One region of the Rummeliibacillus sp. SL167 genome, then DNA from elsewhere that is predicted to be linked to it. Evidence: riboswitches for the same ligand, from Rfam matches in the RefSeq annotation. Region 1 holds a riboswitch; each other region holds the start of a gene.
What was found. A riboswitch is a leader RNA that binds a small molecule or an ion and turns the genes downstream of it on or off. The one in region 1 is predicted to bind S-adenosylmethionine.

Region 1 (7,609 bases):
AGCCGATAACGTTCGTCCGTTCACCCACAAATAATGGACGCATAGAATCATCGTAGATCAATGGGTCAATACCAGAAACCACATGACCATGTTCGTGATCCGGCTTTTTACGCGGCTTACGGTCCTTTACAACCTCGCGTATTGCTCGAATATGAGCAGGCGTTGTGCCACAACATCCGCCTACCAAATTTAGCCAACCTTTATCTGCAAAACCAGCAAGTTTTTTAGATAAAGTTTCAGGGGTCTCATGATAATGCCCTTCTTCATCAGGTAATCCCGCGTTTGGATAACAACTAATATAGCTTGTCGCAATTTCTGATAGTGATCGTAAATGGTCCGTCATAAATTCCGGTCCTGTCGCGCAGTTCAAGCCAACAGATAGTGGTTTAATATGTTCAATGGAAATATAGAATGCTTCAATTCCCTGACCAGCAAGCGTTGTCCCCATTGGCTCAATCGTTCCCGAAATCATCACAGGAATTGTTTTATGTAGCTCGTCAAAAGCTTGCTTAATACCAAGCGTACCTGCTTTTACATTTAGCATATCTTGACTTGTTTCAAGTAATAAAACATCCGCTCCACCTTCGATCAACCCTTTTGCTTGTATATAAAAATCATGTTGTAGCTCATCAAAGGTAATGCCACCTGTTACAGATAATGTTTTGGTTGTTGGCCCCATAGAGCCTGCAACAAAACGTGGCCATTCTGGAGTTGAAAACTCATTTGCCGCCTTCTTCGCAATTTCAACGGCTTTTTTATTGATTTCCTCTGCTCGGTCTCCTAAATGATATTCGTTTAAAACAACTGGTGTGCCACCAAACGTATTGGTGCTAATAACATCTGATCCTGCTTCAAGATATGCGCGGTGAATCGATTCAACAACGTCAGGGCGTGTGATGTTCAAATATTCGTTACAGCCTTCATACTCTTCTCCGCCAAAATCCGCTGCTGTTAAATTTGCATTTTGCAACATTGTTCCCATAGCACCATCTAATACTAAAATATGATTTTTAAGTCGTTCCTCAATGAGATGCTTTGACATAGTTGCTTTCTTCCTCTCTCTTGTAATCTAGTTCGCGAATATAATTTATCAATTCGATTGACATATCATAATGCATAAATGGTGTGATCAAATAAATACCATTGAACAGTTCAGCCGCTGTATCGATCAACTCTTTTGCAATAGCGATTCCCTCTACCTTTGCAGCTTCTTTATCTTCTCCTGTTACCCTCATACGTTCTAATACACTTTCTGAAAGTTTGATACCCGGTACCTCATGATGAAGGAATTCAGAGTTTCTTAAACTAGTAAGGGGCATGATGCCAATGAAAATAGGTGTATCTAAATGCTTCGTTGCTTCGTATACTTCGATTATTTTTTCCTTGCTATAAACAGGCTGTGTGATGAAGTAATCTGCCCCCGCTTCAATTTTTTTCTCCAAGCGCCCCACCGCACGCTCAACGACACGAACATTTGGATTGAATGCCGCAGCAATGGAAAAATTCGCTTTTTTCCGCAATGGCTTTCCTGAAAATGAAATACCTTCGTTTAATTGTTTGATCAATTGAATAAGTTCAATACTTGATACATCATAAACGCTGGTTGCACCTGGAAAATCTCCAATTTTTGATGGATCTCCCGTAACAGCTAAAATATCATGAATTCCCAAAGCATTTAACCCCATTAAATGTGATTGCAACCCAATTAAATTTCGGTCACGGCAAGTAATATGAGCAAGCGGACGAATATGATGGCTTATTTTTAAGATGGAGCCCATCGCTATATTGCTAATGCGCGGTGAAGCAAGCGAGTTATCCGCCATTGTGATCGCATCTGCTCCAGCTTCGTATAAAGCCTTTGAACCCTTTATAAATTTCTCGATTTCTAAATTTTTAGGTGTATCGAGCTCAACAATGATGGAACGTTCGTTTTTGGCCTTTTCATGAAGTGGTTTATAGGGATCTTTTGCTGCCTCTTTAATTTGAATAACTTCTTTATGTTTGACTACTTTGTGATAAATGGGTGGTAGATCTGCTAATCGATGTTTCATGGCAGCTATGTGTTTAGGCGTTGTTCCACAACATCCGCCGATTAGGCGTACACCTTGATCTCTTAGCAAAACTGCAGAACGTCCGAAATAATCTGCCTCAGACTCATAAACAATTTTTCCATCTTCAACATCCAGTAAACTTGCATTTGGATAAGCCGAAAGAAAAGCCTCTGTAGGGAGCTCTACATCTTCGAACGCTTGAATGGTATGGTGGGGACCAAGGCGACAGTTGACTCCAACGATATCTGCACCAATCGCTTCTAATTGATGGAGCGCATCGTTTAAAGACAAACCGTTTTGCAATATCCCTGGTTCATGCATAGATACTTGAGAAATGATAGGAATATCCGTTATTTTACGTAAATGCTTAACGGATGCTGCAAGTTCATCAAAATCATAATAAGTTTCGAGCAATAACCCATCTGGATTACCCGCTAATAAATAACCTGCTTGTTCATCCAAACATCGAATAATTTCTTCTAAAGTTGCATCACTTTTTCGTATTCCTCGAATACCACCAATTGTGCCTAAGACAAACTGTCCACCCTTTGAAGCTGCTCTTTTAGCAATTTGAATGGCACCCTCGTTAATCTCTTTCACTGAATTTTCTAGTCCATAACGTTCTAATTTGATGCCATTCGCTGTATAAGTATTCGTCTGAATAATATCTGCACCTGCATCAATGTATTGCTGATGGATATTTTCAATAACTTCTGGCTTTGTAACATTCAATTCCTCATAACAATAGTCGATACCATATGAATATAATAATGTCCCCATTGCACCATCTGCAGTTAGCACTTGGGATTGAAGTTTCTCTAAAAGTCCCATATAGTCCATCCTTTCTTTTTCTAAATAGTCCGTCACTATAAAGCACAACTTTCCACAATGGGAGATGTGCCTCTATCCCAATGAATATTTGTTGACGGATCAGGCATTTTACAGGCAGAGAATCCCCACATACTCGGCTATTATTTGTAGCCCTGAGTGGCAAAGCTTACTACCTATTCATGCAGAATAAAATAAAAAACCTTCTTACAAAATAAGAAGGTTTTAGAATGATCATTTATTAATTCCCTTCTTATCTGCAGGATTACTCCACTGGAATTAGCACCTGACCATTTGGCTGGTTGCTGAAGCTTCTTCGGGCCAGTCCCTCAGCTTCTCTTGATAAGAAATGTTATCTAATTGTTAGAATAATTAAAAGAATCATACCTCTTTATCTTAATTTCGTCAAGACAATATGAAAAATAGAGTTATAATTGCACATTTTTTCTCCATCAGCACACTTAACTCATTTGCTTATCTTGAAATATTTTGTATCATCTGTGTATGCTTGTTTATTAATCAGTTTTCCTCTAATAATCATACGTTTTTCACCATTATAATTACATGTCACTAATGTAAGTAACTTTTCATCTTGTTGATCTTCAATCACTTCTACTTGTGTAGGTGTAACGATGAACATCGTTGAAATTTGATATTCATATATATTCTTAAAGTCCGTGATATAAACCATCATACCTTTTTTTGCTTTTGTTAATGGGCTGAATAGAGTTTTTCCATTATTCATGTTATGTCCAGCTAAAGCGTAGTTGCCCTGTCCCATTACTTGATCTCGTTTCATCGTTCCTGCGCCAATAGTAAGATTGATATTCGAAATACCATAAACAATGGGTAGCTGTAGGTGAACATCTGGAACACTAATGGCTCCAATTGCATGAACATCTTTCTTTTTTGTTTGGGCATTGATGACATCTTGTAGACCGATATTTTTCACTTCTTTAAAATCAAATGTTGTATCAGGTGATGTTTCTATTTCTTTCACATTCGACTTTTGAATGGTTTCTTCAGACATATTGGCAACTAAATAGCCCATTATTGGTTTCTGAAAAATGAATACGAATCCAATAAAAAGGAATAAGATCCCAAGCACTAGCCATAATTTTCTGATCATCTTATGAACCTCTTTCATCTTCTCTGTCTTTCCATCTTACATACCCGCATCTATTTTGACAAACAAAAAACCAAGAATGGAAAATCCCCCTCTTGGTTCATTTGAATTTTGTCATATATAAATATTTTTTGTGATAATTTTTCTATACTAATTGGCTAGCGATTTTCTGTGCTGTATCTTGACCATTTTGGATACAACTACCAATTCCAACGCCATAGTATGAGCAGCCAGCTAAAAGGACATTAGGATATTTTTCTTCTAATTGAGCATTTAAAGATTTGACCATTGCCGCATGCTCCATGCCATAAATCGGCATTAAATCATTCCACTTTGTAATATTTACAACAGTTGGCTTTCCATTTAATTTTAATGATTTCCTGATATCATCCAATACGATCGCTGTTATTTCTTCTTCGCTTAAATGTTTTAAATCTTTAAATAAGGGGTTCGCACTTTTATAAAATACACGAATTAACAAGTTGCCTGATTCCGATGTATGCTTCCATTTACGACTTGTCCACGTGCAAGCATTACATTTTACATCATTATTTTCAGAAACAATATAACCTGTACCATCCGCCGGTAGGTTTTCATCCGGTATATCAAAACCAACATAGACGGCTATAATAGACGCATTATGGATCGTATTTAAATCTTGATCTATTGCTTTATCTTTCAAAATTTCACTCGTCACGGCATGTGGTGTGGATAACACAACAAAATCTGCAACAATATCTTCATGCTTATCAAATGAACAGATGTATTGTTGACCTTGTTTTTCTATATTTGTCGTTGCAACACCTTTGATGAATTCTACATCCGTCAATGTTTCCTCTAAACGATCAATCAATTGTGACAAACCATTTTTAAAAGAGATGAACTTTTTATTGGCTGACTTTTGGAACTGCTCGCGATTTGCACCGAAGCCTTTGATAATACTGCCGTATTGTTCCTTATAGTCAAGTAGATATGGTAGTGTGGAAGCCATCGTTAATTTGTATAAATCACCTGAGTACACGCCAGACAATACTGGTGCAATTTGCTTTTCCACTAATTCTTTGCCTAAAAAATATTCAAGAAATTCACCAATGGAACTATCTTTTGTAAAACGGTCATTAGGCAACTCTAGATCTTTTAAAGCCTCTTTTTTGCCTTGTGGCGATACAAGTGTACTACTGTTGAGCGATTCGATGCTTGTTGGAATACCAAACACACTATCGGCTGGAATAGCATGCAGAGTATTATTTGTATATATATATGAAATACCTGTTCCATTGTAAACTAGGTCATTTTCTAAACCTAATTCTTGAACAAGTGGCATAACACTTTGGTGACGAGCAACAATGGAGTCGGCACCTGTTTCCATGATGAAACCTTGATCATGTTCTGAATGTATTTTACCGCCGAGAAATTCATTTTTTTCAACTAATACAAGCCTTATATCTAAATTTTTTTCTTTTTTTTGTTTTTGTAAATAGTGCATTGTACAAAGACCTGTAATACCTCCACCGACAACGACAACTGTTTTCAAGTTGCTCAACTCCTTCATTTAGCGACATCATGCGCTTTTTGACATTTTTCAGTATAATCTTTCATAAAAATAGACGCCATGATTTTGGTCACAACGTTTATAAGAAATATGTGAATTTTAAAGTAGAATGGACTATTCTATTTCAACATATAGTTGATATACATTTGATTTTACTACAGAAAAGCATTTTCTACAGACAAAATGAGTTGAACATGCTGATAGATAGGTCAAAACTTAGCTTTATGATATCCCAACCTCAAAATTTAAGGGATATGATATATATGGTCTTCACCTATATCATATCCCTTTTTAACCATAAAAGGCTTTTTTGAATGGTTCTCTGTTTATTCAATTTTAAATATCACATTTTTACTGTACTATTCTTATTTTTTGTAATAGTAATTCTCATAAAATCTCTGAATTATTTTTCACCTTTGACAATCTCTCTACTAATCAAAGCTGTATAGTATTCTTCGCCCTCTTTGTCTGGATGAATATGATCGTCATAGAATAAATCATCTTGCCCATCCGTCACACTATACCAATCGATAAGCTTCACATTTTTATGATGCTTGACTGCTATGGCTATTTTACGATTGACATTATCCTGCCAATTGCGTGGGACACGTGTATTCACAAGATAAATATGACGGTCATTCCCTATGGCTTTCAGTAAATCATTCAGTTGTGTTCCACTGAAATCTCCATTAGATCCTAATCCTAGAACGACAACTCTCCCTAGCTGGCCTTTTTGCTTTAACTTGTTGACAGTAGCAGTTGCCTCATATACTTGGCGCCCCACTTTTGCATCTACGACGATTTGTGGTATTTGCTGCTTGAGAGCAGTAGCTGCACTCAGCATAACAGAATCTCCAATTGCTGTAACACTAATCGATGAAGGCACTTTCATCGCTTCAATCTCTTGTCGTGTTTTTTTCTGTTTAGTTGCCGCCTCAGCTGTAGCTTTTGGTTGTTGCTGTTTCGTAACTTCACCCTTTTTAGCTACATCTTCCTTTTCTACCTTCTCTGATTTAGTGCTTGAGGCTACTTCTTTTGCTGTGTCTAATTTTTTCTGTTCTTCTTTCAGATGTTCTTCTAGTGCACCACTACTAGTCTGCTTTTCAGTAGGAGTAAACACCATACCCATCACAAAAATTATCATAATACAACCCATAAATGCAGAACCAATTCGATAAGGTAATGCCCATTCTTTCCAATTCCAAGACCATTCGTGAGTTTGGAACTTATGGAACCAAATCCTCCATTCGCCCCTTCGAACAGGGTTTTCGACAAATCGCCAAGAAAGTTCAGCTAACAAAAGTGTTAAGGCAATGATTAAAAAGGATTTCCAAAGTGGAACATCCACTCCATCTATACCTGCTCCCAGTAATACAACTATTGGAAAATGCCAAATATATATGCCATATGATCGTACGCCGATCCATAATAGCGGCTTAAAACTCAACACATCCCCTATACGACTTGCAGGATGTACAATCGTTGCGATCAAGATAGCCGACACAATGGAGGCTAAAAACATACCACCATAATATAAAAACGGTCCTTCCTCGTGCATGAAAACAAACATCAGCAAAAGGAGGAAGAAACTAACTGCCCCAACACCATTCAATAATTGCTTTGCTTCATCCGTGACATTTGCTTTAAGCTTTTTACTTGACCATACTAATGCCAATGCCGCTCCTATCAGTAAAGAAAACACCCGCGTATCTGTACCATAGTAAACACGGCTTGGATCTTCATTAGGCGTAAACATAATGGCCATCACGATAGCCGACAGGAATGCTCCTCCAAGAATCCACAATGCGAATTTTCCCTTTTGACGGACAAAATAGAAAGAAATAATAAGGATAAGAGGCCATATAATATAGAATTGTTCCTCTACTGCTAGTGACCACAGATGTTGTAAAGGAGATGGCGGTGAAAACTTCGTAAAATAAGAATGATCTTGTACAACATAAAACCAGTTGCTAACATAACAAGCAGCAGCCAATATTTCTGACCGCAGTCCCGTTAGAAATGATCGTTGAAATAACGTAATCCAAAAGCCTA
Region 2 (7,609 bases), on a different contig from region 1:
GCCCATAATTCTGTTTGTTTCCGAATCAAATACAACTTTCTTTCAAAAGCAAGAGAATCATTTGTATTTACAGCCTTTATAAACACTTGACGAACAACTGGAGCCGTTTCTTTGGCAATGTCGCTCAATGGTTCAGGATTAACCGGTACAGTACGCCAGCCAAGTAATTCTTGCCCTTCTTTCACGATGAAATCATTTAGTTTCGTTTCAATTTCTTGTTGCACTTTACTGTTTTTATCAAAAAATAACATTCCTACTCCATATTGTCCGACAGCAGGTAATGTCCAATCTATACAAACTTCGCGGAAAAAGGCATCCGGGATTTGAACCATTAGTCCAGATCCATCTCCTGTTTTGCCGTCACTTCCGCGTCCAGCTCTATGATCTAATCTACATAACATTTCTAAGCCTTTCATCACGATGTCATGTGTGGGTCTACCCTGCAATTGTGCGTAAAGTCCAATACCACATGCATCATGCTCAAATTGTGGAGAGTATAAACCTTGTGCTGTTGGAATTTTGTGAAATGTCATACGATTCCCTCCTTTATATATAAAAAGTGACTTAAATATATTTTAGTTTTTCAAATTGATATAAACAATATATAATTTGGATAGGATTAATCTATAAAATAGATAAATAGGAGATGACATGGCGTGGAACTAAGACAATTAAGATATTTTGTAGCAGTTGCTGAAAGAGAACATATCTCTGAAGCTGCGGAAAATTTACATGTAGCGCAGTCAGCTGTTAGTCGTCAAATCGCCAATTTAGAAGAAGAATTAGGTATCGAATTGTTTGAAAGAGTAGGTCGTAACGTAAAACTAACACCGATTGGTAAGACTTTTCTTGAGTATACAATCGCTGCGTTACAAGCCATTGATTTTGCTAAAAAGCAAGTTGATGAATATTTGAATCCTGAAAAAGGGACGATAAAAATCGGTTTCCCTTCAAGCTTGGCAAGTTTTCTTTTGCCTACCGTCATTTCGGCATTTAAAAAAGAGCATCCAAATGTTTCCTTTCACTTAAGACAAGGTTCCTACCGATATCTCATTAATGCCGTCAAACAACGTGAACTAAACTTAGCCTTTTTAGGACCTGTTCCTGCAAGAGATGACGCGATCAATACTAAAATACTGTTTACAGAAAATATTGCGGCTCTTGTGCCCGCATCACACCAGCTTGCCACAAAAGAAGAGATCCAATTAGCAGACCTGCGTAATGAAGGATTCGTGTTATTCCCAGATGGGTACATCTTAAACAAAGTAGTGGTAGAAGCATGTAAATCTGTTGGCTTTAGCCCCAAAATTAGTTCAGAAGGAGAAGATATGGACGCTTTAAAAGGTTTGGTGGCAGCAGGCATAGGCGTTACGCTCCTACCGGAAAGTGCGTTTTACGATTCGACTCCTCGGCGCACAAAAAAATTAGCTCTTGTTGAGCCACCATTTACACGTAATGTTGGTGTGATTTATCCTGTTAATCGAGAACTAGCACCATCTGAAAAAATTTTCTTGAATTTTGTGAGTCAATTCTTTACTAGGTTATCTCAATTCAAATAAAATTCACGTACCATCATATCATATTCAAGAATAAATCTATGTGAAATCATTATATATATTTTTTGAAAAAAATAAAATTCTATACGTAAACATTTTTTCTCTTGTCCCGATCCAATTGACCATCATTTTTTTTGCATATGGATTACAATCATTGATTTTTCCATAAACCGGCATAAAAAATTTATGTTTCTAAATACAAAAAGACGCTAAAACAAATAATGTTCTAGCGTCTTTTTCTCTTGCATTGATAAGCGAGAAGTTCCAACCGCAAGACTTAAGTACAAGCAGACAATGAGACATACAAATCACTGCCTAGAAAAGTCTTTTGTTTCAAACTTCACTAACACATAGAAGAAAATGAACACCACTATGTGAAATTTTATTTTGCTTATGCTATTAATTATTTAGATACTGGTACTACTGAACCTTTCCATTCTTCATTGATAAAATCTTGAATTTCTTTTGAATGTAATACGTCTACTAATTTTTTCACTGCTTCATTATCTTTGTTTTCTTTCTTCACAGCTATAACATTCACATATGGAGAATCTTTATCTTCAAGAGCAATTGCATCTTTTGTTGGGACTAACCCAGCATCGATTGCGAAGTTAGAGTTGATAACAACTGCATCTCCTTCTTTGTTTTCGTACATTTGTACTAACATTTCAGGGGCAGTTTTTGTATCGATTTTTATGTTTTTAGGATTTTTAGCAATATCTTTGATTTCAGCTGATGCTTTATCAACGCCATCTTTCAATGTGATTAAACCTTTAGCTTCTAATAATGTCAAAATACGACCTTGGTCAGCTACAGAATTACTGATAAGAATAGTTGCACCCTTTGGAAGATCATCTAGAGTTTTATATTTTTTAGAATAAATACCGATTGGTTCAATATGAATACCTCCAGCATTTACAAAGTCATATCCATTATCTTTAATTTGTTGTTCAAGATAAGGAATGTGTTGGAAATAGTTTGCATCTAAATCACCAGAATCAAGATCTTTGTTTGGTAATACATAATCTTGATATTTTTCGATTTGTAAGTCAACGCCCTCTTTTTTAAGAATTGGTTGCGCTTTTTTAAGAATGACAGCATGTGGTGTATTAGAAGCACCTACTACCAATTTTGTTTCTTTTGCATCTTTTTTTGAATCGTCAGAAGCAGATTTATCATTGCTTCCGCAAGCTGCTAAACTTAATGCTAGTGAAGCTGTTAGGATTCCTGCTATTAGTTTCTTCATAAAATAACCTCTTTTCTATTTTTTCTCTATGTGAACGTTGAAACAACGTATACACCAATTATCGTTTATCCGTTTTCGATGTGATGAAATCCCCGATAAATTGAATGATAAATACAATGATTAACACTAATATGGTAGCGACCAAGGTTACATCGTTACGACTACGTTGAAACCCATCCATAAATGCCAAATTGCCTAAACCACCTGCACCGATTACGCCTGCCATTGCGGTGTAGCCAACTAATGCTACCGCAGTGACCGTAATACCAGAGATTAGAGCTGGCAGAGATTCTGGTATTAAAACTTTCCAAATGATTGTCCAAGTTTTTGCCCCCATCGAGCGAGCGGCTTCAATAACACCCTTATCGATCTCACGCAAAGCAATCAGAACCATCCGAGCATAAAAAGGTGCGGCACCGATAATCAAAGCTGGTAAAGCTGCATTGGCACCACGAATAGTACCTAATAAGAATTTTGTAAATGGAATTAAAAGAATAACTAAAATGATAAATGGAATAGATCGGAAAATGTTAACAAATGAACCTGTTAATACATTGACAATCTTATTCGCCCAAAGCTGTGTTGGACTTGTTAAAAACAATACAATCCCAAGAACTAGTCCTAAAATAAATGTAAGAAGTGTGGAAACAGCTGTCATATAGATGGTTTCTCTAGTAGCTTCCCACATCATTTCCCAATCGACATTCGGAAAGAGATCATTCAGCATTATTGATCACCTCCGATTTAATGCCTTGTATATCTAAATATTGAATAGCTTTCGCTACATGATCTGTATCGCCAACAATCCGGACAATTAATGTACCATAAGGTCCGCTCTTCGTAGGTGAGATATTGCCGTGAACAATATTCACGTCAACATTGAACTCACGTATTAGTTGTGAAATAACAGGTTGTTCTGTTTTAGAACCTACAAAGAATAACTTAATCAGTTGATCATTTGGATAATCTTCCAGCATTTGTGAAATAGATTCTTTATGTCCTGCTGTTTCCGTTACTTGGGAAACAAATTTTTGGGTGATTTCTGCTTTTGGAGATTGGAAAACTTCGAGAACATTTCCACGTTCCACAATCTTTCCTGCTTCCATTACTGCAACGCGATGGCAAATCTTACGAATGACATGCATTTCATGAGTGATTAATACAATGGTTAACCCCAGTTTTTCATTGATACTTACAAGTAAATCTAAAATTGCATCCGTCGTTTCTGGATCAAGAGCTGACGTAGCCTCATCACAGAGCAATACTTCTGGATCATTGGCCAATGCTCGAGCAATCCCCACCCGTTGTTTTTGACCACCAGAGAGTTGAGATGGATAAGATTTTTCTCTTCCTTTCAAACCAACTAGCTCGATTAGTTCAAGCACCCGTTTTTGACGTTCTGCTTTGCTAATACCCGCAATCTCTAATGGAAAGGCTATATTTTCTTCTACTGTTCTTGACCATAATAAGTTGAAATGTTGGAAGATCATACTTATTTTATGACGAGCATTTCGAAGTTCTTTTCCTCTTATCGCTGAAATGTTTTGTCCGTTTACAATAACTTTCCCTGATGTAGGTTTTTCTAAACCGTTGAGTAATCGGATCATTGTACTTTTCCCAGCGCCGCTATAACCGATAATGCCAAAAATCTCGCCATCATTTATTGATAAGTTAACATCATTAACTGCAGTAAGATACCCATTAGCGGTTTTGTATTTTTTTACGACATTTTCTAACTGAATCATTATCAAAACCACCTTCTATTTTTAAGCGACTGACATGTGAATGTAACTATACATTTGTTTGTCGAATTAGAAAAACTATTTCATTCTTAACCTTGTCCATATTTAATATATTGCTGATATTCCTCAACAGCCCGCTTGCTCCTGCGGTTACTCGTCGCAGAAAGAATTTGCTCCTGCGGTTACTCGTCGCAGAAAAAACATGCTCCTGAGACCGCTTATTGCAGAAATGGCTTCACCGTAAGATCTATACAATTTCTTGCAAGAAGTCGCTACCTTTCACTCAAGTATGAGTGTATCAGCAATGTTCTATGTAGGAGTCCAAAATAAAAACCCTTCTGCAAGACTAACAGAAGGGTTCACGTGCAATTACGAAACCGTTCTCTCATCTCCCAAAGTTGTTCACTTTGCGTGAATTGGCACCATATCACATTGTGACGGTTGCCGGGCTTCATAGGGCACTTCCCTCCACCACTCTAAATAAGACAACGTAAATAATTATTTAATTTATGTCTGTTACTTTACCACTCTATGTTAGCATCGTCAATCTTTTTTCTGAAATTTATCAAATAAATATAAAACAGATCGGAATGCATAAATTTTATCTTCTATTTCCCCATTTTTTGCAATCAATAAACACGGAACACTTTCAATCTCATAATCAATAGCTATCTGTTTAATATAATTGATATTTGCTTTTCCTATTGGAACATCTGGAAAAGTTTCTTCTATTATTGCCATCATTTTAGATGCAATTTTACATGTACCACACATCGGGGTATATAAATAGAAAGCGCATAATGATTGGCTTTCCTTTGTACTCTCCCATTGTTCAATAGACCATTCTTGCATGATATGTCATTCCTTATTCTATAAGATAAGCTGGGTTTACTTTAAAATTCGCAGCTAATAATATTCTAGCTAAATATTTTCTCGGTGTCGCTTCAACTTGTTTATATAAAGTACGCGTTCGTAAAAAGTATGCTTCTGGATATTCTTTTTTCATCAAAGCTCGTAAACAATCACCTGAATAATCTTCATCAAAAAAAGCATACAAATCATATTCTTCATAGGGGTAAATCAGTTCTTCAAGGTTACTTGCGCTAATAGTTCCATTTGTACAAAGTATCGGAATATCTTCTGCTAATAAGGGTTGAATTTGCAATTTATCTTGCCTACCTTCTACAATAAGCACTTTATCAGACATGCTAATCACTCCTTACAGTTTTGTCCCGCATAAACAGGCAGTAATCTTATAAGGGTTGCTCTCTGGAATAAAGTGAGTAACTGCCTGTATATGCCCGACTGGTTCAACTAACTCTCAATAGGCTAAGAAACACCCATTGTGACAAGTTTCACTTTGTCCCGCATAAACAGGCAGTAATCTTATAAGGGTTGCTCTCTGGAATAAAGTGAGTAACTGCCTGTATATGCCCGACTGGTTCAACTAACTCACAGTGGGCTAAGAATCGCCCACTGTGACAAGTTTCACTCAATCCAACTTGAAATTGTACATAAAAACGCCAACACAAAAGTGTGGCGCCTCTATAGTAAAAATTATTCTTCGATTAGCTCTTTATATTGATCAGCTGTTAGTAATTTATCGATTTGAGAACTATCCGTAGGTTCTATTACAACCATCCATGCTTTTTCATATGGTGATTCGTTCACGAATTCTGGACTATCTTCTAATTCCTCATTGATTTCAACAACTTTTCCTGAAACCGGCGCATAAATTTCTGATACAGTTTTGACAGATTCAACACTACCAAATGGTTCGTCTGCTACTACTTCGTCCCCTACTTGTGGTAGTTCAACGAACACGATATCCCCTAGTTCTGATTGTGCAAATTCTGTAATACCAATGCGTACTTTACCTTCATCTATTTTTACCCATTCATGCTCTTCTGAATAACGCAAATCTGCTGGTATGCTCATTATTACCCCTCCAAATATGTATTAATATTCACTTTAATTTTGACATATTCCCTATACAAAAACAAGCTAATTCCTTTACTATTTCCATGTGTTTTCAAAGTCATCTTCTTTAAAGCCCAACGTAATTCTTTGTCCATCAGTCACAATTGGTCTCTTAATAAGCATGCCATCTGAGGCTAATAATTCAAGCTGTTCTTCATCTGACATTTCTTTTAGACGATCTTTTAATTGAAGCTCACGATATTTTTTTCCAGATGTATTAAAAAATTTTTTTAAAGGGTACCCACTTAATTTCCAGTAATTCGTTAGTTCTTCTTTTGTGGGTGCTTCTTCTACAATATGTCGTGCAGTATACTCAATGCCATTTTCATTTAACCATGCTTGCGCTCTTTTACATGTCGTACACTTGGGATAGTGAATCATTTTGATCGTCATATGGATGCTCCTTTTTTTACGGTTTTTTATTGTTTTCTTTCATTGTAGTGTGACAGCCGTGTACAAGCAAGAAATCCGATCACCATTTATCATGACCGGATTTCTAGTTTTTATGCAAATTTTATACATTAAACCGTATACTTTTCTTCAGCAATCAGTTTTAAAGAAGCTTGACGTTTTTTCACGATCAAATTATATGGAGTAAAACGTGTCAGTTTACGCAATGCAGATAGTAGCATGCGTGCTTCGTCACCTTCTACAGAACCAATAATTGTTTCTTTTGCTTCTTTTTCGATTTCTGCAAAAGCCTCTTGTACGAAGATCTCTGTGTACAAAACTTTTTGTGCCGATTTATCGAAGCCATCACGCGCAAGTGCCTTTTCCGTGCGGAGAACAACAGATTCTATTGCGAATAATTGATTGGCGATGTTGGCAATATTCACTAAGATTTCTTGTTCTTGCTCTAGTTTTTGACCAAAACGTTGTACTGCTGTACCTGCTGCTAGTAATGCAATTTTTTTCGCCATTTTCACTAGATGTTTTTCTTGTGCTAATGGTTCATCCCCAATTTCTTCTGGCACCAGCGATAGCAATTCCGCTTGTAAGCTTTGCGCCTGTTGAAGAAGTGGTAATTCGCCTTTCAAAGCTTTTTTTACAAAAGTTCCAGGAACGATTAGACGATTGATCTCATT
Region 3 (7,609 bases), 2.4 Mb from region 1:
CCAAAGATTAGTAGAATTACGAATTGCTAGAGAAAATGAACGTTACATGAAAAATCGTGGAGCGATTGAATTCGGTCAATCACATTATCCCTTTATCGTTATGCTGCATGGGTTATTTTTGAGCAGTTTATGGATTGAATATATTTTAAAGGATGCTCCTCTTAGTCCATTTTGGATTATTTTGCTTGGATTTTTTCTACTCTTACAGATTGGTCGAATCTGGTCTATTAAATCGCTTGGACATTTCTGGAATACGAAGATTATTGTATTGCCCAATACCACTTTGGTAAAAAAAGGTCCATACAAATGGCTTTCTCACCCAAACTATATCATCGTTGCTTTAGAAATTGCTGTTATTCCATTAATTTTCCAAGCCTACTTCACCACCATTGTATTTTCAGCTTTGAATATAATGATAATGTTCGTTCGTATTCCTGCTGAAGAAGCGGCATTAAAAAGTCAAAATGATTATTAACTGAACAGACGATGCGTTGAAAAATGTTTCAGGCAATACCCAAAAGATGTCCGTCAATTGATGATTCAACGACGGACATCTTTCTTATATAGCATGATTAAATAATATAGCCAATATTTCGTAATGCGTTATAGATGAAAGATTCCATATACTGATAAATATCATTCCGCTCAGGTTCTTGATACAAATCATGATAACAAACTTTCCATTCCTTATATTGCAATTCCGAAATATTTTGCTGCATAAGCCACTTTTTACTGTGCGCTGGTGAAACGATTTTATCATTTCCGCCATTCATCAACAGTACGGGGATGTCTGGCAATTCTTCGGTGGCTATCACAACATTCTTCATAAATTGATGTAATTCTCGATACCAATTAACAGTAATCACTGAATTATAGTAAATATCATCTTTTTCTTCTTTATAAAATTCATAGCTACGTGTTAGCTGCTTTACCGTAATGTCATGATGAATCTTCATATTCCCCGTTAATTTGCTCAATCCTGTTAAGGCATTGGATAACTTAGAGGGTTGATGAATTAAATGCATCCATGGAGATGTCAAAATCATCCCAGCACATTCGTATTTATGTTTTCTTTCTATTTGAATGGCAAGTGTTGCGCCTAACCCATGCCCAATGATAAAGATCGGCAAATTGTAAGTAAATGCGATTTGCATCATTTGACGAATAAACTTTGCATAATCTCTAAAATCTTCGTCATGCGCTTTTTTACGCCTGCTCTCTTCACCATGTCCTGGTAAATCACCAGTGATGACATGCATTCCAGACGTTCTCAATTTTTCAATTAACCAAGCATATCTTCGATGGTGCTCGTATGCACTATGTATAAAAACAACCACTGCTTTCGCTTGACCTTCAGCTTCCCATTTCCACATAATTACTTCTCTCCTCATTGATTCTATCTCTATTTTAACGTATTCTATGTTTTTCTGTTCCAATTATCACATCCGTTTGTTACGATAATTATAAAAAATTCTAACTTGAAATGAGGCGTATTTTCGATGATTTATCCATTTAAAGATAAAAAACCATCTATTGACCCATCTGCTTTCATTGGTGATCATGTTGTTATAACAGGAGATGTGACGATAGGTCCAGATTCATCTATCTTTTATAATACCGTTATTCGTGGTGATGTTTCGCCTACTATTATTGGTCGTAAAGTAAATATTCAAGATCTCTGTTGTTTACATCAAAGTCCAGCTGCACCGCTAATTATAGAAGATGAAGCCACCATTGGCCATCAAGTAACACTTCATAGCTGTCATATAAAAAAAGGAGCACTAATAGGAATGGCTTCCATCGTTTTAGATGGTGCTGAAATTGGTGAAGGCGCATTTATTGGTGCTGGTAGTCTGGTTACGCAAGGAAAGAAAATCCCACCAAATACACTTGCATTCGGTCGTCCTGCAAAAGTGGTTCGTGAACTAACAGAGGAAGACAAAAAAGATATGGATCGTATCCTAAACGAATACTACGAAAAAGGGCAATATTATAAATCTGTACAAAACAACCCGCTACCTCGATAATTTACTTTAACATTTTACACAAAACAAAAGGTCATCCACCATCATCATGGCGAATGACCTTTTTGATTTGGTCATTGATTTTCTAAGCTTTTACAGCAAATTTTTCTTTCAATGCTGCTACTTTATCTGTTTTTTCCCATGGAATATCTAAATCAGTCCGTCCAAAATGTCCATATGCTGCTGTTTGCCTGTAAATAGGGCGACGTAGATCCAACATTTTGATGATACCTGCTGGACGTAAATCGAAGAGTTCACGAATCGCTTCTACTAGATCGCTTTCTTTTACTTTACCAGTGCCAAACGTATCGACTGCAATTGATACTGGTTGTGCAACACCGATAGCATAAGCAAGTTGAACTTCTGCACGTTCTGCAAGGCCTGCTGCGACGATATTTTTCGCAACATAGCGAGCTGCATATGCTCCTGAACGGTCAACCTTTGTTGCATCTTTTCCTGAGAAAGCACCGCCACCATGACGAGCATAACCGCCATAGGTATCAACAATGATTTTACGACCAGTAAGACCTGCATCACCTTTTGGTCCGCCAATTACGAAACGACCTGTTGGATTGATAAAGTATTTGGTATTGTCATCAAGTAATTCAGCTGGGACAACTTTCGCAATCACTTCCGCCTTTAGGTCTTTTTTGATTTGTTCTAATGATACTTCTTCATCATGTTGAGTTGAAATCACGATAGTGTCTACTCGTACAGGTTGGTTATTTTCATCATATTCGACCGTCACTTGTGTTTTACCATCAGGTCGTAAGTAAGATAATTGGCCTGATTTACGAACTTCTGATAAGCGTCGTGCCAATTTATGGGCAAGGCTTATTGGCAATGGCATTAATTCTGGTGTTTCATTACAAGCATAGCCAAACATTAAACCTTGATCCCCTGCACCAATGGCTTCAATATCTGCATCTGTCATAGAGCCTTCACGAGCTTCTAATGCTTGGTCAACACCTTGTGCAATATCAGGTGATTGTTCACCAATCGCTACAAGCACAGCTAAATTTTCGGCGTCAAAGCCGTATTTGCCACGAGTATAGCCAATTTCTGCCACTGTATCTCGTACAATACCTTTAATATCTACATATGTAGTAGTTGAAATTTCACCAGCTACAAGTACTAGACCTGTTGTAGCTGTTGTTTCACATGCTACACGCGCATTCGGATCTTTTGCAATAATTGCATCTAAAATTGCATCTGAAATTTGGTCGCAGATTTTATCCGGATGTCCTTCTGTTACGCTTTCTGATGTGAATAATCGTCTGTTTGTCATTTGGTTTCCTCCTATTATAACGAGATCCTCTCGAAAAAAGATACGGTACTCATTACCCATGTCCGTTTAAACAGTTACACTAAACGACAAGCCCGCTGTAAGCTGCTTTTTTAACACGAGGATATAGAAAGTGCCAGTACATAGTATAAATAGAATGCCACAAATCGCATATAATAATGAAACAAATCAGATTTGCTTCTATTTTTTGAAAAAAAAAACCTTTCACTCATCGAAAAACAATGAGGAAAGGATATGTTTCGTAAGCACCTTTCACTCTTATCGTTCAAGGAATGTTCCTTGCATCAGATTAGCACCAACGCATTACGTGAAAAATAATGCAGGTTGCCGGGTTTCATAGGGCCTGACCCTCCACCAGCTCGGGATAAGAGTATCCGTTCTAATGCTTATAGTAAGTGATATTGTTCCGAAAGTCAAACGTATTCTCTATTGATTTTGAAAAAAGTCAAATTTAAAAAAATAATTAATAATTAGTATAGACTATTCATTCAAATGTGTTATACTAATTCTCGAAATGAATAACTAGATCCCCTTTTCAGAAGGGCATATAATAAATAAATAAAAAAAGGATGGTACGAACCAAGATGAATTCAGTAGAAATTGCGAATGAACTGAAGGACTTATTACAAGGACAAAACATTTTAGAGCAACTTTCAGTCCCACAATTAGTGGAAAAAGCAACTTCACGCGGTGAAGCAATCTTAACAGTTGATGGTGCAGTTCGTGCAGTAACAGGCAAATATACAGGACGTTCACCTAAAGATAAATTTATGGTAGTTGAAGAATCTTCTAAAGATCATATTGACTGGGGAAAAATTAACCAACCAATTTCCGCAGAAGTATTTGATTCATTATATAACAAAGTTATCAATTATTTAAAGCAAAAAGAAGAAGTTTTTGTATTTAAAGGCTTTGCAGGTGCAGATAAAAACTCTCGCCTAGCGATCCGAGTTGTTAATGAATACGCTTGGCATAACCTATTTGCTCACCAATTATTCATCCGACCTACTGATGAAGAACTTAAAACTCATGATGCTGATTTCACAATCGTATCTGCCCCAACATTTAAAGCAGATCCTAAAGTTGATGGCACAGCTTCAGAAACATTTATCATCGTATCTCTTGAAAAACGTATTATTTTAATCGGCGGTACTGAATACGCTGGTGAAATGAAAAAATCAATCTTTGGTATTATGAATTACTTATTACCACGACAAGGCATTCTTTCCATGCACTGTTCAGCAAATGTTGGTGAACAAGGTGATGTTGCTCTATTCTTCGGTTTATCAGGTACTGGTAAAACAACATTATCTGCTGATGGTAATCGTAAACTAATCGGAGATGACGAACACGGTTGGTCTGATAATGGGGTATTCAATATCGAAGGTGGTTGCTATGCAAAAACAATCAACCTTTCTGCTGAAAAAGAACCGGAAATTTATAATGCGATCAACTTTGGTACTGTACTTGAAAATGTAGCTGTCAATGCTGACAGTCGTGTTCCTGATTACGATGATGCTACACTAACACAAAATACTCGTGCTGCATATCCAATTCAAAATATCGAAAATATCGTTGATCCATCTGTTGCAGGTCACCCAAAAACAGTTATCTTCTTAACAGCTGATGCTTTTGGTGTTTTACCTCCGATCAGCAAACTAACAAAAGAACAAGCGATGTATCATTTCTTATCAGGCTTCACGTCTAAAATCCCTGGTACAGAACGTGGTGTTGTAGAACCAGAACCAGTATTTTCTACTTGCTTCGGTGCTCCATTCTTCCCACTTCATGCAACAGTTTATGCAGAAATGTTAGGAAAGAAAATTGACGAACACCAAGTAAATGTTTTCTTAGTCAACACTGGCTGGACTGGTGGTAGCTATGGTGAAGGTAGCCGTATGAAACTTTCTTATACTCGTACAATGGTCCGCGCTGCTATCAACGGTAAAATCAACGATGTATTTACTGACAGAGATCCAGTTTTTGGTCTTGCAATCCCAACAGCTATTGAAGATGTTCCAACAGAACTTTTAAATCCACGTAATGTATGGGCCGATAAAAAAGCTTATGATAAAAAGGCAACTGAATTAGCTGGTATGTTCCATGAAAACTTTAAAAAATTCGGTTCAGTCGCTGAAGATATTGCTAAAAAAGGGGCACCACTCGCTTAGTAGTCCCATCAACCTATAAGTAATCCAAAATCGTATCCAACTCGACCAATTTCAATGAATTGGTCGAGTTTTTGATTTATATAAACAAACTGTGTGGTTCACTTTAAGATGCATGTAAAGTAAACTTTCAGAAACAACTTACCCAACCAATCTGCTTCTGACAAATTTTTTATACAAAAAAAGCTACATGGCAGTCAAATTCATGCCGCTATCATTTAGTATGAAAAAAGCCTATTTCACCTCTTAAATAGGATATTTTCGTTTCATACCATTATCCTTATTAACTTTTTATACAAAAAATAAATAGAAGAGACTTAATGAACGACGACCAGTTATTTCAATAATAAAAACACACCACAACAAAAGTTGCAGTGCACATTTAGTCCGTATCATCCGGTACAAATTCTACGATCAATTGACATTGTTCAAACATCTCGACAATTGGTTCGGCTTCATCCTTTGTTACTTGATTGAAGAAAACCTCTTCTCCATAATTACGGATTTCGATTCCTTCCCTCATCTCCTCATCATGAAAGAGGATGGAAAACCATTTAAGTTTTCCATCTATATGTGGTTTGTTTCTAAAATAGTTTCGAGTATCATCTTCTAACATGACCAGTTGGATTTTGACAAGCCCTTCATCCCGAGACACAAAGCTGATTTGTTCTAACTCTTCAATAACCTGCTTTTCTTCTTTCCAATTCTGAATTTGAACTTCTGTATATGGTTCCGTATAATTGGTCCACAATTCTTGCCAATAGGAATATTTCTCATCAAATCCCAATTGTTTATTTTTTAGCATTTCAGGATTAACCCTTGCTTTGATATACCCCACCATGTTCACCCCATTACGATTGCTGTAACTTCATCCATTGACAAGCATCATCCACAACTTTTCGATTGATATCGCTCGGGAAAAAGTGTGTATAATCAGGATAATACCAGGTTTCCACATGCTTATTATAAGTCTTTAAACTATTTTCTAAAAACTGTGCATGCTTAAATCCAACGTTTTCATCTCGTATTCCATGGATGATCAAAATAGGTGCATGAATATGAGATAACTGTGTCATTGGTGTCCGCTCTTCATAAGCAATAGGATTTGTTTGAGGTGAGCCGCCTAGAACTCTCTTCATCATTCTTCGCATATCGATTCTTTCTTCATACGTATATTCCACGTTTGATACGCCGCCCCATGTCACAATAGAAGTAATATCATCGCGTAATATTCCCGTCCATAGCGCCATTATACCGCCTCTTGAAAAAGCAAAAAGATGAATCCGTTCGCTTTTGCAAAATCGTTTCAAAACGTCCACTGCATTTATCGCATCCAAGCGATCTTTGCCACCAAATTCATCTCTTCCTTCTCCACCACGTGTTCCTCTATAATAGGGTGCAAATACAACAAAGCCATGCGAAGCAAGTTGTGCAATTCTCGCAGGGCGCACCATTCCTACGCCCTGCATACCTCCACGTAAATATAGAATTCCTTCATAAGCAGCATAAACAATAGGTGAAGCAAGTAATCCTTTTACTCGTAAACCGTCTGACCAATAGGTTATTTCCTTTAAGGACACATGTGGATTGGGTGATGGGTAATCTCTTAAATGTTCAATTTCCCCATTTATCTTCACGTTCACTCACCTTTTCAAGGATCTTTTTCATGCCTAAATCCTTCATATGGAAGCTTAAATGCTCATTTGCTAATAATTCGTCTTCATTCAATAATAGAACACCCTTTGTTTCTAGATTCGGATGATCCATATTGACCGATTGTACGGTTGCAGTAAAAACTGCTTTTGTAAAAGGTATTTGTTCTTGGACCATATAAGTTGCAAGCCATTCTATATTTTCAATTTTAGCTCCCGTTTCTTCGTATACTTCTCTTGCAGCTGCTTCTTCTAATGTTTCACCTTGCTCGACCTTACCTCCCGGAAATTCATAGCCACGCTTTGGATGATTTGTAAGCAACCACTTGCCATTGTACTTAGCCAATACAAGCACGTGCTGTGGCTCAATACTAAATGCATTCTTTTTAAAAGATAATTCACAGCCATTACCATTTAAATCTGTATATGAAAACATATTTTTTCGCTCACTCCTTACTA
Region 4 (7,609 bases), on a different contig from region 1:
CACCTGTTTCCAATTGAAAACACCTACTTTAGGAGCCAATAAAATAGCAATAGCAACAATAGTAACGGTTGTTGTATCAAATGGGTGTAATTTACCTTCTGTTGCCCAGAAGAATAGTAATACCAAAGAAATAATAATCAGACGAATTTCAGATGCTTTGACAGGTCCTAATTCTTTCAATTGAGACTGGATCAAATCTTTACCACCCTCAATTTTTTGCGTTTCCGGTTTAATCAAATGAATCATAACGAAAAATAGCACGATTGACATAATAACCGAAAATGGTGCTGCATACATGAACCATTCACTCCAAGAAACATCTGTTTGGAATTCCTTATTGATAAAGCTTAATGCGACCATATTTTGAGCAGCGGCTGTTTTAATCCCCACATTCCAAATAGAGACAGCTTGTACAGAAGTAATGACCAATAACGCTGCAAGTTTACTATCTTTTGGAAGACCAAAAGCTGCGACCATACCTAGTAGGATTGGTACTACAGCTCCTGCTCGAGCGGTAGCACTTGGTACGAAAAATGCTAAAATAATAGATACAATAATGGCTCCGAACACAATGCTTTTTGTTTTCGTACCGACCATCGACAAAATCCATAAGGCAAGTCGTTTATGTAAATTTGTTGCTTGCATGGCAGCGGCTAAAAAAAGAGCAGCGGCAACGAGTGCAACGGCAGAATTACTAAAGCCGCCTAAAGCCATTTTTAAAGCATTAGCAGTACCGTATTCTAAAGAAGGATCTTCAATCGTTGGCGCTAGACCGATTGATACGGCTGTGATGGCGATAATCATAGCGGCACTAACTGGATAAGAAACCGCTTCTGTTACCCATAAAATAACGGCGAATCCAAGAATAGCTAGACTTCTTTGGCCAGCTACAGGTAAATCTCCACTGTTTGGCCAAAATGTAATAATAATTAGTACAGCAAAAGCTAGTCCAATCCATAATGGTTTTAAATTTTTTTTCTCTTTCGCTTTATCCATTCTTCTCATCCCTTTCTTATAATTCCATTATAAGGTGAAAACATAGGATAAACATATGGAATTATGTCGAAAAAAGGAAAATATATGAAAATATTTTATTTGGATAGTAAATGTTTGACCTATCAAATAGAGCCTTCAAAATCGTGTAAAAGCAAAAGAAAATAAGAATGTAAATGTAAAAATATTGTATTGGTAAAGTAAAAATAAAAATGAATACAGATAGATTTTCTTATCCGATGCTCAGGTAATGCCTCAATTCAAGTCACAAGTAAGAGGCAAGGGATAAAGTGTGAATGGAAAAATTTTCTATGCAAAATTTTACTTTATTAAAATAATTAATAATTTTGAAAAATTTATTGACTTTTCATCCGAGTATCTTCTATACTTACGACAATAAGATGGAACAAAATCAAATAACCTTTATCAAGAGCGGCGGAGGGATAGGCCCTGCGATGCCCAGCAACCAGTGAGTGTATGTGTACTTGCTACGGTGCTAATTCCTACAGATTTTACTCAAATCTGAAAGATAAGGGGAGGAAATTACGAATCAACCCTCTTCTTACAGGAAGAAGGGTTTTTATTTTTAGGTTCTATACGGAAAAGAAAGATATTGAGGTAAGTGTACGATTAATATTTTGTTTGCTAACTCTAACATTTTACATAGAACTTTTTATCCCACTTTAACGGGCAGTAAGACAATCGCTGATGTAGCAGTTGATGCTGGTACATTTGATTGGACTCGCGGTAAATTTCCTGATTATACAGAACCAGATGTGTCCTATCATGGTTTACGCTACGGAATCGATACAGCAAATGTAGCGTTTGCTACGCGTTTACGTGTCCAATTATTGCGCGATTTCGGCCCAACACTTAGTCCAGAAGCAGCATTCCAACTACTTCAAGGACTAGAAACATTGCACTTACGTGTTCCTTACTATAATGAAAATACGCGAAAAGTGGCTGAGTACCTTCGCCAAAATGATCAAGTAGAATGGGTTCATTTCAATGGTTTTGAGGATAGCGAATTCGCTCCACTAGCTAAAAGATATTTATACAATGGTTATGGATCAGTATTAACATTTGGTATCAAAGGTGGTCGTGAGGCAGGGCGTCAGTTGATCGATCATATCGAATTGTTCTGCCATGTCGCAAATGTTGGGGATGCTCGTTCACTCATTATTCATCCAGCATCTACAACTCATCAACAATTGAGCTATAGAAGAATTAGAAAAAGCTGGAGTTCCAGAAGAATTAGTACGTCTTTCGATTGGATTTGAATCAGCAGAAGATATCATCGCTGCATTAGAAGTGGCATTTGCAAAGGTAAGTAAGTAGGTACATTGAAAGCTGAGAAAGAATAAAAATCTTTTTGTGAATACTATAGAAAGGGTGACGTAGTGGCGGCGTTTACTCTTTTCTTCTCTGTTGTCTAAAATAATTTTTTTATTTTTTTTGAAAATGAGAAAATTTGATAAAATCAACGATGTAAGCGTTTTTCATGACCTCCCAGAAAAAACATTTGTCCTTCTCAGAAAGATTTTCCTTGTAATCTGTCCGCATGTAAGCTAAAATCATCATTAAGTTCAATAATTGAGAATTTCTTTACATGTACGGGTCACATATTCATGATACAAAATGATCATTTGAATACGTATGATGTGGTTCTGCGTATTTTTAGATATAGAGAAAAAATTTGGAGGCGAATAATATGACAACGGTGAAGGTAGCAATTTTAGGTTTCGGCACAGTTGGTCAAGGAATTTTTCATATTGTTAATGAAAAGCGAGAGCAATTTAAACATACTTTAGGAGTAGACATTGAAATCGCTAAAATTCTTGTAAACAATGTGAATAAGCCGCGTCCGCATGCTCCAAAAGAATTACTAACAGATAATTTTGAAGATATTCTTGCAATCCCTGATTTAGAGGTTGTTTTTGAGGCAATTGTTGGAGAGGAGCCTGCATTTAGATATTTGTCTAAAGCTATTGAAAAAGGTTGTAACATTATTACAGCAAATAAAGTGATGTTTTCTAGGTATGGTTTAGCCTTACAAAAAAAGGCAAAAAAATATGGTGTTCAGGTTGGGTATGAAGCGACTGTGGCTGGTGGTGTACCAGTTATTAAAACAATGCAGAACATCCTACGTGTAAACGAAGTAAGCCATATCCAAGGTATCTTAAATGGAACTTCCAACTATATCCTAACGCAAATGCGTAGTGAAGGCTTACCATTTGATAAAGCATTACGAGATGCACAAGATTTAGGCTATGCTGAAGCTGATCCATATAATGATATCTCAGGTCAAGATCCATTCCGTAAGTTAATGATTTTAAGTGCATTAGCATTTGGAGAACAACCGAATTGGGATGATGTAGATGTCGTGGGTATCACTGGAATAACAGCCAAACAAGTAGCAGAAGCAAAAGCAAAAGGATTACGTTATCGTCACATAGGAGATGTTCGCCGTGATAAAGTAACGGGTAAAATCGTTGCGACAGTTGGACCACAATTAGTAGGTCCGGAACATCCTCTCTATAATATTGAAGGTGTGAATAATGCAGTGGCATTAGACACAAATTATATCGGAACACTTACGCTTGTAGGTCCAGGAGCTGGTATGTTTCCAACAGCAAGTGTAATGGTTGAAGACTATGCAGATATGTTGGTGAAAACACCTGCTGTCGTTTCGATTTGACCATTAAAGAACTTTGTTATACAAGAAGGTTTCGTATCAGGTAGTAAAGCTCCCATATAAAAAAACTTCCATTGATGAAGTTTCATTTTATCAAAATCTGCTTATTCTAATTTTAGAGATAAGCAGATTTTTTTGTTTTTGGGACATGTTATTACAGTTTAATCTTCATCTTTAATATCAATATCCTCAGGTATAGGGGTATTTTTCCATATTTCAATTTCTTCTTTTATTCTTTGTAGTTGTTCGTGATAACGTTCGAATTGATCACTACTAATTAGCATCTGTTCACCATCATAGACAGCACGAATCCGGCCTTCTAACACATAACGCATCACTTGCTGTTCTGGCATAGAAATATCCTTTGCCGTTTCCGCCACTGATTTGTACATCACGCAAGGCCTCCTTTTTCCCTTTTATCCTTCACATTATAATCAATGAAAGTACAATCCTCAACTTTTTATAAAAATTGTCAAGGTTATTCATGGAAAATATTAACAAATTATTGTTAAATCGGTTTTAAAAAATTTTTTGGAAGAAACATGGGAATCCTGTAAACTATAAGTAACTATATAGAAAATCTTAAGAATTTCTTCATTTTTATGATGACTACTTTTTAAGATTTCATCTGTAAGATGATACCCATAAGGAAATAAAGAAATGAGGTGTAAGACGTGGAATCTTATACAATTCTAGTAACAGATGATGATCAGGATATACGAGATGGTATTGAGATTTATTTGAAAAACGAAGGATATCACGTGTTAAAGGCTGCAAATGGTGTGGAAGCACTTGAACGATTAACGGAAAATGAAGTACATCTCATTATTCTAGATATTATGATGCCTGAACTTGATGGCATCCAAACCACTTTTAAAATTCGAGAAGAGCGCAATATCCCGATCATTATATTAAGTGCCAAAGTGGAAGATTCAGACAAAATTCATGGCTTGTCTGTTGGAGCAGATGATTATGTGACGAAACCATTTCATCCGTTGGAATTGATGGCTCGGGTAAAATCCCAACTGAGACGTTATGTAAAATTAGGTACTTATAGTGAACATCCAGGGAAAATAGTAGTTGGTGGTTTATCGTTAGATACAGAAGCGAAAGAATTGTTACTTGATGGCGAACCTATTAAATTAACGAAAATCGAATATAACATTACAGAGCTTTTATTAATGAATGCAGGTCGCGTTTTTTCCATTTCCGAAATTTATGAGCGAGTATGGCAAGAACCTGCCTATAACGCAGAAAATATTGTTGCGGTACATATTCGTAAAATTCGAGAGAAGATTGAAGTAGATCCTAAAAATCCAAGATATTTGAAGGTGGTATGGGGAATTGGCTACAAAATGGAGAAGTCATCGTCGTAGTACGTTTATTTGGTCGGTCATTGCACTTGTGATGGCCCTATGTAGTTTGCTCTATTGCTGTACGTTTATTTTTCAATTGATCGATTTTAGTCTGATCAAACAAATGGCCCGACTCACACGAATGATGATAGGGAGAGTGTAATATGCGAAAGTTTAAAAACATCCTAATATTGTCATCCATTTGTATCATTCTGATAGGAGCAATGACATTATTCGAATATCGTCATCAATTTATGAATAATTTTTTTGAATCAGATCGATCAGATTATTCAAATTATACAAGCCGATTAGGAGCACTTGTGTTAAATCCAATGGATACTGATAAAGTGAGAAGAAATATTCAAGTGAAGAACAAGGAAATAGAGGATTATCGCCATTATAATGGTAGTCTAAGTGAGCAAATCTCGGATATTAACGTCCATTATAAAGAAAAAATTGCTGAAGCGAAAGATGCAAAAGCGACTTCTGTTGTAAAAGCATTAACGGCAGAACGAGATAAAGAAATAAAGAAAATCACAAAAACATTTGAAGATGATAAGTATGTTCGAGCACAAATTAAAAAACTTAAAATAGAGGAAATCGATCGCTATGCTAAAAATTTGGAGGAGGACAAGCAAGAGTTTTTAAATAATTTTGACTACGTGGCGTATGAGCTAACAGATTTATCTACAGGGCAAACTTATACCCATGGGAATATGCAAGATCCAGCGCTTTATACACAAAAATACGATGGAAAACAACAAGTTTTGGAACTGCCAGGTATTGATGATGAATCCAGTTGGACGACATCTAATGATATGACGACAGAAAGTAGAGGAATATCGTATGATTTAACAGACATAGTCCCAAGTGTCTCGCATTCCTATAAAGGTGAAATTCGTGTTTCTAAGACAGCTTTTCAAAACTCACCACAGTATCAAGAATATCAAAGTTTTTATATCCATAAAATATTATTAATAGCACTATGGATATTGAGTGTGATCGCTGTTTTAGCTTTAGTCCGCAATAGACCTTTGAAAATAAACGTCAACAATGATCATTTTTTATTCCATACGATTCATAAATGGCCAATTGATATACGACTGGCTATTATAGGTGTGAGCGGAATGGGTATGATCATGGATTTATTTATATTGTCTGATTTTCTTGCCAACTCATCTTTTACTATGCTTGCAGAGTATTTCAAGATCATGATAGCGATTCTCATTCTCTATTTGTTTGTGTGGTTCATCACAGCACAGCTTCAATTATTGATAGAAGATATGAATACAGAAGAAAAAAGACTAAGTGCTTATAAAAAAACATTATGCTTTCGTATTTTAGAGGGTATTCGCTATTTATTTTGGTCCATGAGTCTAATCTTACAAGCAATGGCACTTCTAATTTTTATCTTTCTAGCAGGAGTCGGGTTTGCAATAGCTGCACTGTATGCAAATGAGCTGATAGGCATTTATTTCTTTTTATTCATAACGGTCGCTATACCAACGATCATTATTTTCTTACATCGTATCAGCTATATCAATGAAATCATGAAACAGACAGAAGAAATGGTAGAGGGACGCTTAAATAGTGAGATAAAAGTTCGTGGTAGATCCGTTTTTGCAAAGCATGCTGCTAATCTGAATCGATTGCGTGAGGGGGTTCGTATCTCTTTGTCTGAACAAGCAAAAAGTGAGCGTTTAAAAACGGAATTGATTACGAATGTCAGCCACGATTTAAGAACGCCGCTTACTTCTATCATTACGTATACAGATTTACTCAAAAATCCTGATCTATCGGAGGATGAACGCAATAGCTATATAGCAATTTTGGATAAAAAATCACAACGTTTAAAAACATTGATAGAAGATTTGTTTGAAGTATCTAAAATGACTTCTGGAAATATTGAATTGCAAAAGCAAAAGGTCGATTTAAATCAGCTATTGCAACAAGCACTTGGTGAGCATGAAGAAGATATGGAAAAAGCAGATATGACATTCCGTGTCCATATAACAGATGAAATAGTAATGGCATATGTAGATGGTCAAAAATGGTGGAGAGTGCTGGATAACCTGATTATGAATGCTTTAAAATATACAATGGAAGGGACAAGAGTATATATTTCTTTAGAAAAAGTTGGTCAAGATGCTCAATTTGTCATCAAAAATATTACGAAATATGAATTGGGCGATCAAAACATAGAGGAACTGTATGAACGCTTTAAACGTGCAGATGCGTCACGCCATACAGACGGCTCCGGCCTAGGATTAGCGATTGCTCAATCGATTGTTGATCTGCATGGTGGCCGTATGGAAATAACGGTAGATGGTGACTTGTTTAAAGTCACCGTCACTGTCCCGATCGTTAGTTAGAAATAAAGTGAAACTTCACACAGTGGGGAGATTTTTTATCCCTCACTGTGTATGAGGTGAAACAATTGGACTTTTGCAGGAAGTGATGCCTAATTTGATCTTCTTGCTTTTGACTGAGGTCTTGCGGTGGAATCATAATGCCTTTAATAGGAAATACATTAAAAATAAGAAATTAATCAAAAATTATCTCTTAA

Region 2: it holds a riboswitch for S-adenosylmethionine, as region 1 does, so the genes downstream of both, FEZ13_RS15665 (methionine ABC transporter ATP-binding protein) here and FEZ13_RS11290 (bifunctional homocysteine S-methyltransferase/methylenetetrahydrofolate reductase) in region 1, are expected to answer to the same signal.
Region 3: it holds a riboswitch for S-adenosylmethionine, as region 1 does, so the genes downstream of both, metK (methionine adenosyltransferase) here and FEZ13_RS11290 (bifunctional homocysteine S-methyltransferase/methylenetetrahydrofolate reductase) in region 1, are expected to answer to the same signal.
Region 4: it holds a riboswitch for S-adenosylmethionine, as region 1 does, so the genes downstream of both, FEZ13_RS11835 (PLP-dependent transferase) here and FEZ13_RS11290 (bifunctional homocysteine S-methyltransferase/methylenetetrahydrofolate reductase) in region 1, are expected to answer to the same signal.

The regions. Positions count from the first base shown of each region.
Region 1 is NZ_VCBM01000001.1:2,509,358-2,516,966, forward strand. It holds gene metH (methionine synthase) at 1-1,042, opposite strand, end outside; gene FEZ13_RS11290 (bifunctional homocysteine S-methyltransferase/methylenetetrahydrofolate reductase) at 1,023-2,882, opposite strand; SAM riboswitch class I at 3,130-3,228, opposite strand; gene FEZ13_RS11295 (class A sortase) at 3,346-4,008, opposite strand; gene FEZ13_RS11300 (protoporphyrinogen oxidase) at 4,151-5,539, opposite strand; gene FEZ13_RS11305 (acyltransferase family protein) at 5,961-7,609, opposite strand, start outside.
Region 2 is NZ_VCBM01000004.1:72,065-79,673, forward strand. It holds gene gltB (glutamate synthase large subunit) at 1-533, opposite strand, end outside; gene gltC (glutamate biosynthesis transcriptional regulator GltC) at 657-1,559, shown strand; gene FEZ13_RS15655 (MetQ/NlpA family ABC transporter substrate-binding protein) at 1,960-2,802, opposite strand; gene FEZ13_RS15660 (methionine ABC transporter permease) at 2,861-3,529, opposite strand; gene FEZ13_RS15665 (methionine ABC transporter ATP-binding protein) at 3,519-4,547, opposite strand; SAM riboswitch class I at 4,927-5,031, opposite strand; gene FEZ13_RS15670 (thioredoxin family protein) at 5,088-5,396, opposite strand; gene FEZ13_RS15675 (toprim domain-containing protein) at 5,410-5,751, opposite strand; gene gcvH (glycine cleavage system protein GcvH) at 6,102-6,482, opposite strand; gene FEZ13_RS15685 (arsenate reductase family protein) at 6,561-6,917, opposite strand; gene FEZ13_RS15690 (acyl-CoA dehydrogenase family protein) at 7,046-7,609, opposite strand, start outside.
Region 3 is NZ_VCBM01000001.1:89,305-96,913, reverse strand. It holds gene FEZ13_RS00355 (isoprenylcysteine carboxyl methyltransferase family protein) at 1-475, shown strand, start outside; gene FEZ13_RS00350 (alpha/beta hydrolase) at 573-1,373, opposite strand; gene FEZ13_RS00345 (gamma carbonic anhydrase) at 1,500-2,027, shown strand; gene metK (methionine adenosyltransferase) at 2,110-3,312, opposite strand; SAM riboswitch class I at 3,586-3,701, opposite strand; gene pckA (phosphoenolpyruvate carboxykinase (ATP)) at 3,915-5,501, shown strand; gene FEZ13_RS00330 (hypothetical protein) at 5,881-6,336, opposite strand; gene FEZ13_RS00325 (alpha/beta hydrolase family protein) at 6,350-7,135, opposite strand; gene ytkD (RNA deprotection pyrophosphohydrolase) at 7,113-7,586, opposite strand.
Region 4 is NZ_VCBM01000002.1:74,255-81,863, forward strand. It holds gene FEZ13_RS11830 (DASS family sodium-coupled anion symporter) at 1-996, opposite strand, end outside; SAM riboswitch class I at 1,414-1,529, shown strand; partial or broken gene FEZ13_RS11835 (PLP-dependent transferase) at 1,692-2,331, shown strand; gene FEZ13_RS11840 (homoserine dehydrogenase) at 2,705-3,691, shown strand; gene FEZ13_RS11845 (MerR family transcriptional regulator) at 3,850-4,080, opposite strand; gene FEZ13_RS11850 (response regulator transcription factor) at 4,363-5,064, shown strand; gene FEZ13_RS11855 (sensor histidine kinase) at 5,208-7,415, shown strand.